Regions from separate parts of the Pseudoxanthomonas sp. LH2527 genome, predicted to be linked through region 1. Evidence: riboswitches for the same ligand, from Rfam matches in the RefSeq annotation. Region 1 holds a riboswitch; the other holds the start of a gene.
The links. A riboswitch is a leader RNA that binds a small molecule or an ion and turns the genes downstream of it on or off. The one in region 1 is predicted to bind cobalamin.
Positions count from the first base shown of each region.

Region 1 (4,232 bases):
GCGGCGCTGGCGACGGTCTTGCCGACCCCGGTATCGGTGCCGGTGACGAACAGGCGGTCCATGGCGCGGTCCATCACGAGCCCGCGACGGCGATGCCGCCCACGTGTCCGGTCGCCGCAGCGTTCGGGTAATGCACATTCATGCCCGCGATGATATCCGGCCCCCACCGTAGCGGCGGAGTAGAATCGGCCGCATGTCATTCGCCTCGCAAACGCTCACCGGCAGCAAGCCGGAACAATACGCACAGCTGGCCGAACAGGCCCGCGCCCTGCTGGCCGGCGAACCGGACCGGATCGCCAACGCCGCCAACCTCGCCGCGCTGCTGTACCACGCGCTGCCCGACTTCAACTGGGCGGGCTTCTATTTCTTCGATGGCCGGGAATTGGTGGTCGGTCCGTTTCAGGGCTTACCAGCCTGCGTGCGGATCCCGTTGGACAAGGGGGTCTGTGGAGCCGCCGCACGCACCCGCCAGACCCAGCGCGTGGACGATGTGGAGGCCTTCCCGGGCCATATCGCCTGCGATTCCGCATCGCGCTCGGAACTGGTGGTACCGCTGGTGAAAGGGGACGAACTGGTCGGCGTGCTCGACCTGGACAGTCCCCGCCTGGCGCGCTTCGATGCCGACGACCAGGCGGGCATGGAACGCATCGCCGCCATCTTCGTGGATTCGCTGACATGACAGGCACCAAGCTGCGCAACATCGGCCCCAAGTCCGCCGCCTGGCTCCGCCAGGTCGGCCTGCGCACGCAGGAGGACCTGGAGGGCGTGGGCGCGGTGGAAGCCTTCATCCGGGTCAAGCGCGCGGGCTTCCGCCCCAGCCTCAACCTGCTGTACGCGCTGGAAGGCGCCCTGCTGGACTGCCACTGGCAGCAGCTCCCCGAAGACCGCCGCGCCGAACTGCTGGTGGCCTACGATGCCGCCGCCGCCCTGCTGCCGCCGCCGCGCGGCCGTCCCGCCGCCGGCCCGGTCACCACCACGCACACCGAGCGCGAAGACGACGCCGGCCCGTCGCTCAACCTGTTCGACTCGCCCGGCGGCGAGGACTGACGCCAGCAAGCGTCGCGCGCCAGTTCGCTTACGCAACGGGACGTCGCGGCAAAAGCATCGCGGGCATGGCCCGCTCCTACAAAGCACCTTCCGCTTGGATAACGCCCGGCGGGCGCAATGCGCATCGTCCCGCGTATACTGCGCGCGCTTTCAGGTGACCCGCGGCGTCCGCGTCCGGGTTGAAACGGGAAGCCGGTGACCCGCGCAGGCGGCATTCCGGCGCTGCCCCCGCAACGGTAGGCGAAGACAACCGCGGCATCGGCCACTGTGCGACTTACGCATGGGAAGGCGCCCCGGCAGCGTGCATCGTGCACGCCTTCGCAAGCCCGGAGACCGGCCCGGAAGTCCACTGGTTGCGATGCGGAGGGCGTCGCGGCGTGCCGCGCCGCCGCTCGTATGCCGCGCTGTCCGCAACGTTTCCCTCTCTGTCGCAACTCCACGCCGAAAAAATGCGCGCGGGGCGCGCGATGGAGTTCGAATCCGATGTACAGCCGTCATTCCCTTTCCCTTCTTGCCGCCGCGGTCGCGCTGGCCCTGCCGTTCGCTGCGCAGGCGCAGGACGCCACCGAGCTGGACGAAGTCGTCGTCACCGGCACGCGCACGGACATTCCGCTGCAGGACAGCCTGGTACCCGCGCAGGTCATCACGCGCGAGGACATCGAGCGCAGCCAGGCCCGTTCGCTCGTCGACGTGCTGAAGGGCCGCGCCGGCGTCGGCTTCAGCAACCAGGGCGGCCTGGGCAAGCTGACCACCCTCAACCTGCGCGGCACCGAGTCCGACCAGGTGCTGGTGCTGGTCGACGGCATCCGCATCGGCTCGGCGACGGCCGGCCTGGCGTCTTTCCAGGACCTGCCGGTCGACCAGATCGAGCGCATCGAGATCGTGCGCGGCCCGCGCTCCAGCCTGTACGGCTCGGAAGCGATCGGCGGCGTGATCCAGATCTTCACCCGTCGTGGCGGCCAGGGCCTGTCGCGCGAGCTGCGCATCGGCGGCGGCAGCCACAACCTGCGCGAAGCCAGCGGCGGTTTCGCCTACGGCGGCGAGCGCGGCTGGATCGGCGCGAATGCGGCCTACCAGGAAACGGATGGCATCAACGCCTGCCGCGGTTCGGGCACGCTGTTCCAGGGCTGCTTCACCGATGAGCCCGACGACGACGGTTACCGCAACGTCTCGCTCAACGTGCGCGGCGGCTACCGATTCACCGACACGCTGACGCTGGAAGGCCACGCGCTGAATGCCGATGCCTTCAACGCATTCGACGGCAGCAGCTTCAGCGGCAACGAAGCCGACAACGTGCAGCGGGTGCTGGGCGGCAAGCTGACGTGGAAGCCGTCCACCCGGACCACGCTCACCACGCAGTTCGGCAGCGCTTCGGACGAGTCGGACAACCACTTCGCCAACGCCGCCACCGGCACGCGCACCTATGTCAGCACCTTCGATACGCGCCGCGACAACGCTTCGCTGCAGGGCGACTTCGCGGTCGGCGAGCAGCATCTGCTGACTGCCGGCGCCGACTGGCTGCGCGACGAGATCACCAGCACCACGCCGTTCACCGTGGACACGCGCGACAACACCGGCGTCTTCGTCGAGTACCAGGGCCGCTTCGGCGCGCATCGCCTGCAGGCCAGCGTGCGCAACGACGACAACGAACAATTCGGCAGCCACGCCACCGGCACGCTGGGCTGGGGCATGGACCTGGCCCGCGGCTTCAAGCTGACCGCCAGCGCCGGCACCGGTTTCAAGGCGCCCACGTTCAACGACCTGTACTACCCCGGCTTCAGCAATCCCGACCTGGAACCGGAAGAGTCGCGCAGCCTCAACCTGGGCGTCGCGCAGTACGGCGACGGCTGGAACTGGACCTTCAACGTGTACGACACGCGCGTGGACGAGCTGATCGGGTACGACAGCAGCTTCAAGATCGTCAACATCGAGGAAGCCCGCATCCGCGGCGCCGAACTGACCGGCGCGGTGACGCTGGCCGGCATCGACATCAGTGCCGAACTGAGCCACACCGATCCGCGCAACCGCACTGCCGGGGTCACGCACGACAACCTGCTGCCGCGGCGTGCGCGCAACACCGCGCGCGTCGACCTGGACCGTGCGTTCGGCGACTTCCGTGTCGGCCTGACCGCCAACGGCGCCAGCCACCGCTACGACAACGTCGCCAACAGCGTCCGCCTGGCGGGCTACGGCACGCTGGACCTGCGCCTGGAGTACGCCATCACCGACACATGGTCGGTGCAGGCGCGCGCCAGCAACGTGTTCGACCGCCAGTACGAAACGATCGCCTGGTACAACCAGCCCGGTCGCGAGTACGGCCTGAGCCTGCGTTACCGCGCACGCGACTGATCGCGCAGGCGATCCTGTCAGTGGACCCTGCGCACGCCGTGCAGGGTCCACGCATCGGCGAACCGTTCACCGCGGATGCCGCGCAATGCCGCGACCAGTTGGTGGTAGCTGTTCGCCAGTTGCGCGAACAGCTCCGCATAGCCGCTGCGCCCGCTGTCGGCCACGCCCTGGTAGGCGCCGCGTCCCAGGTCGATGAAGTAGTCCACGCTGACCCGTCGGCGCTGTGCCAGCGCGGGGAACAGCCCCGCGATCAGCAGGCAGCGGTCGCCCACGTCGCGCAGCGCGTCGGCGCGCGCGCTGCCCACGCGCAACTGCGCATCCAGCCATTCCAGCGCCTGCGTGCGCGCCAGCAGATGGCCGTCGCGCTGGTGCCGCAACAGCACGAAGACCAGGTAACTTTCCTGCGCTTCGTCCAGCGTCTGTCCACACCGCGCGCAGGCCTCGCGCACCAGCGACTGCCACAGTTCGGCGGCCGCGCCTTGTCGGATCGCTTCCATCGTCTGCCTCCCCCGGTTGACGACACGAGCCTAGCGCCGTGCGCGGCGGCGTGCTGGCAGGGACGCAATGCGAGTGCCAGCGTCGCCGACCGCCGCCACAGCGGCGCCGTGACCGCGATCAAGCGCAGGTGTCGAACAAGCCCGGCTGCGTCGCCATCTCGTCCCGGTCGCGGAATCCCGACAGGCCCACGCCGACCAAGCGATAGCGGGTGGCGCGCGGCAGATCGACGCGCTCGCGCAGCGCCAGCGCAATGGCGATGAACTCCTGCGCGGATGCCGGCGGCGACTCCGGCGTGAAGCTGCGCGTGAGAATGCGGAACTGCGACGTCTTCAACTTCA
Region 1 covers NZ_JAKZBW010000015.1:44,655-48,886, forward strand. Annotated here, with positions in the region: gene bioD (dethiobiotin synthase) at 1-62, opposite strand, end outside; gene MMG85_RS09860 (GAF domain-containing protein) at 194-679, shown strand; gene MMG85_RS09865 (TfoX/Sxy family protein) at 676-1,047, shown strand; cobalamin riboswitch at 1,183-1,404, shown strand; gene btuB (TonB-dependent vitamin B12 receptor) at 1,531-3,396, shown strand; gene MMG85_RS09875 (hypothetical protein) at 3,414-3,893, opposite strand; gene dinB (DNA polymerase IV) at 4,012-4,232, opposite strand, start outside.

Region 2 (4,232 bases), on a different contig from region 1:
GCGCAGCTTGAAGAACACGTCCTGCAGGCCCATGCAGCCCAGGCCGACCGGGCGCCAGCGCAGGTTGCCGCGGCGCGCGGTCTCGATGGGATAGAAGTTCAGGTCGATCACGCGGTCCAGCTGGCGCACGGCCAGGCGGACGGTTTCGGCCAGCTTGTCGAAATCGAACCAGACGCGGCCGGTGTCGGGGTCGCTGTCGAAATGGCGGGCCAGGTTGATCGAGCCCAGGTTGCACACCGCCGTTTCCTCGGCCGAGGTGACCTCGAGGATCTCGGTGCACAGGTTCGACAGGTGGATCACGTTGCCCGGGCGCAGCGTCTGGTTGCTGGCGGCGTTGCACTTGTCCTTGAATGTCATCCAGCCGTTGCCGGTTTCGGCAAGCGTGCGCATCATCCGGCCGTACAGCTTGCGCGCGGAGATCGCCTTGACCGCCTTGCCCTGCAGTTCGGCCTGCGTGTACGCCAGCTCGAACGCCGCGCCGTACAGGTCGGTCAGCTCCGGCACCACGCGCGGATCGAACAGCGACCATGCCTGGTCGGCTTCGACCCGCTTCATGAACAGGTCCGGCACCCAGTTGGCCAGGTTGAGGTTGTGCGTGCGGCGTGATTCGTCGCCGGTGTTGTCGCGCAGTTCCAGGAAGTCCTCGATGTCGGCGTGCCAGGTTTCCAGGTACACGCAGGCCGCGCCCTTGCGCTTGCCGCCCTGGTTGACCGCCGCGACCGAGGAATCCAGCGTCTTCAGCCACGGCACGATGCCGTTGCTGTGGCCGTTGGTCGACTTGATCAGCGAACCACGCGAACGCACGCGCGTATAACTCACGCCGATGCCGCCGCTGAACTTGCTCAGCTGGGCGATGTCGCCGTACTTCGCATAGATGGATTCCAGCGTGTCCTGCGGCGAATCCAGCAGGAAGCACGACGACAGCTGCTCGTGCGTGGTGCCGCTGTTGAACAGCGTCGGCGAGCTGGGCAGGTAGTCCAGGTTGCCCATGCGGCGGTACAGCGCCAGCGCTTCCGGCACGTCCTCGCTCAGCGCGCAGGCGATGCGCAGGAAGAACTGCTGCGGCGTCTCGATCACCTTGCGCGTGTGCGGATGGCGCAGCAGGTAACGGTCGTACAGCGTGCGCAGGCCGAAGTAGTCGAACTGGAGGTCGAGCGAGGCGTCCAGCGCGTCGTTGAGCTTGCGTGCGTTGGTCTGCACGAAGTTCAGCAGGCGCTCGTTGATCAGGCCCACCTCGTGGCCGCGTGTCACCGACTGCGAGAACGCGTGGATTTCCTGGCCGGTGACTTCCTTGGTGATGTAGCCGGCCAGCAGGCGCGCGGCCAGGCGGCTGTACTCGGGTTCCTCGCCGGTCAGCAGCGCGGCGGTGCGGATCGACAGTTCGTCCAGTTCGCGCGTGCTGGCGCCGTCGTACAGACCGGAGATGGTGCGGGTGGCCACGCGCATCGGGTCGATGGCGTGCAGGCCTTCGCAGTTGCGCTGCACCGCGCGCACGATCTTGTTGAGATCCACCGGCTCGCGGCCGCCATTGCGCTTGGTCACGCTCATCGCGGTGGCGGTGGGTGGCGGGGTCAGGGCGAACGCGTCCTTCTGGGACGGGGTGGTGCCGGCGTCGGCGACGACGGTGTCGGTCGGGGTCATGAGAGTCCTCCATGCGTGGTGCACGCGGCGGCCCGTCCCTCGCAGGGCTGCGCAAGGCCGGATGGAGGACCACAGTGGGGAAGCGGCGTCGCAGGTAACGCGACCGCGCAGACGGACTGCGGGCGCCCTGCTTCGCCAGCCATCTCCCCCCGGAGAATCCGCGGCCGGCACCGCGCGGTGTGCATCGCGCGGCTGTCGGCAGGTCTTCGGACTCATGGGCCTGGAGGCGAGGAGTGAGGGAAGAGGAGTGAGGAGTGAGCGAAGGTGATGCTTCGCTACTCACTCCTCACTTCTCCCCACTCACTCCTGCTCCACCTAACCCGCCGCTTCCCGAGGCCTGGCCTCAGTGCTGTGTGGCGGGGTCGTTCCCAATTACCGCTGCGGGGCAGTGCCGGAGTGGCGCGAACGCGTCACCGGCTTCCCTTTTCATCCGGAGACTAGCCATCCCCGGAACCGACGGCCACAAGATAGTGGGGGTGTCGGGAGGCGTCAACACCAAATGTTGTGTGGAACAGAGGCGGTCGGTGTCATGCGGGTTTCACGGTTTGAGCCCGCCTCGCGAACCTTCGTAGGGTGGGCCTTGGCCCACCATCACACGCGTCGAGTGCCGTGGAGATGCGACGAAACCGTTGCGCGCCAAGCCGCGTAGCGAGGTCCAGCATGGCGACGGCGGGCCAAGGCCCGCCCTACGTCAGCGCCGCAGCGCCGCGATCGACGCATCCTGCGCCCGCGCATACAGCGCGAACGGGTCATGGATCGCCTTGCCCAGTGCGGCCTCGAACGCTTCCTGGTTGGCATGCGCGTCGTAGGCGCGCTGTTCGCCGCCGCCGAGGTTGGACTGGAAGATGCCCGCCGCGCTGACCGGCAGGAAGTCCTCGTAGATGATGGGATCGACGGCGGCATGGCCGGCATCGACCAACGCGTCGGGCGTCATCGCCGCGCGCTCGGCGGCCGGCAGTGCGGCACCCGCATCCGTCAGGCGGTAGCGGAAGTAGCCCAGGCCTTGGCGGCGCAGCGTGTCTTCGTCATCCGGAAACGCGGCGAACGCATCGGCCAGCCGCTGCGGATAATCCGCCGCGGTGTTGCCTGCCCCGCCGGCCTGGCGCACCTGCGCCAGCAGGCGGTCGTAGAGCTCGCGACCGGCCGGTGTCAGGGCGAGGCCGCGCTGCTCGATCTCGCCGAAGCGCGCGCTGTGGCTGCCGGGTACCAGCGTGCCGGTGGCATCGGGGAAGGCGACCTCCTCTTCCAGCGCCTTGAAGCTGGTCTGTCGCAGCAGGATGGGCACCGCACGGCGCGGCGGGCCTTCGATCAGCGCCTTGGCCTGCAGGCCGCGTGCCAGCATCGCCGCCTGCGCGGCATCGATGTCCAGCGTGCGCGGGGTCAGGTGGTTGATGTGTGGGCCGCGGAAGCTGACCACGTCGGCGACCAGCCGGTGCAGGCCGTGCAGCGCGCGGTAGGTCTCCAGCGGCACGGTCGCGTCGCCGTGCCAGCGGAACGTTTCCAGCACCTCGGCGACGAAGCGCTGCGCATCGGCGTCGGACAAGCCGCCGTCGCGTTCGGCCTGCGCCACCAGCGCACGCGCGCCGGCGGTGAAGATGTCGCGACGGGCCAGGATCGCTTCCGCCTCGGCACGCAAGGCGGCGTCGGCGATCAGCTCCAGCCGCAGCAGCGAGGTGAAGATGCGGAACGGATTGGCGGCCAGCGCCTCCTCGCTCAGCGGACGGAAGGCGGTGGCGTGCACCGGCACGCCGGCCACGGTCAGGTCGTAGTAGCCCACCGGGTGCATGCCCATCAGCGCGAACACGCGGCCCAGCATCGCCAGTTCCGCCGGCGTGCCCACGCGGATCGCGCCATGGCGCTCCAGATCCAGCCGCTCGGTCTCGCCGCCACGCTGCAGACGTTCGGCCAGCGCGGGATCGCGGCCCAGCGTGTCGGTGTTGATGTCGCCGACCAGTTCGATCAGGTCGCCGTACAGCGGCACCTCGGCGCGGTACATGTCGGACATGGCCTGGGCAAACAGGCTGCGGATGCGGTCGGGGGAAGCGAAAGCGGTCATGGGACTCGGCAGGCGGGCGGCGTGGGGCCGCGAGGGGCGCGTATTGTCGCGCCCCGCGCCTGCCCCGGCCACTCTCAGCGGTCGCCGGGCACGTACCCCGGTGGCCCGAACAGCGTCATCGCCAGCTGCCGCAAGCCGCGCGCCCGGCGCAGGTCGCGGCCCAGCTTCACCCAGGCGTGGAAGGCGAGGGTCACCGGGTTGTAGCTGCGTACCGGCTCCACCAGCCCGTAGCGGATCGGCATGCCGGGGATTTCCTCGCGGCAGGTGCCGAACAGCCGGTCGAACACGATCAGCACGCCGCCGTAGTTGCAACCCAGGTACTCCGGATTGCTGGCGTGGTGCACGCGGTGGTGCGTCGGCGTGTTGAAGACGAACTCGATGGCGCGCGGCAGCCGGGGGACCAGCTCGGTGTGCAGCCAGTACTGGTACAACAGGTTCACCGCCAGCGCGCCGACCACATACGGCACCGGGAACCCCAGCCAGACCAGCGGGCCGAAGAACAGCGCCGCACCGGTCAGCTTGCCGGTCCAGCCCA
Region 2 covers NZ_JAKZBW010000046.1:4,823-9,054, reverse strand. Annotated here, with positions in the region: gene MMG85_RS17915 (ribonucleoside-diphosphate reductase subunit alpha) at 1-1,641, opposite strand, end outside; cobalamin riboswitch at 1,821-2,114, opposite strand; gene MMG85_RS17910 (VOC family protein) at 2,333-3,697, opposite strand; gene MMG85_RS17905 (sterol desaturase family protein) at 3,772-4,232, opposite strand, start outside.
Region 2: it holds a riboswitch for cobalamin, as region 1 does, so the genes downstream of both, MMG85_RS17915 (ribonucleoside-diphosphate reductase subunit alpha) here and btuB (TonB-dependent vitamin B12 receptor) in region 1, are expected to answer to the same signal.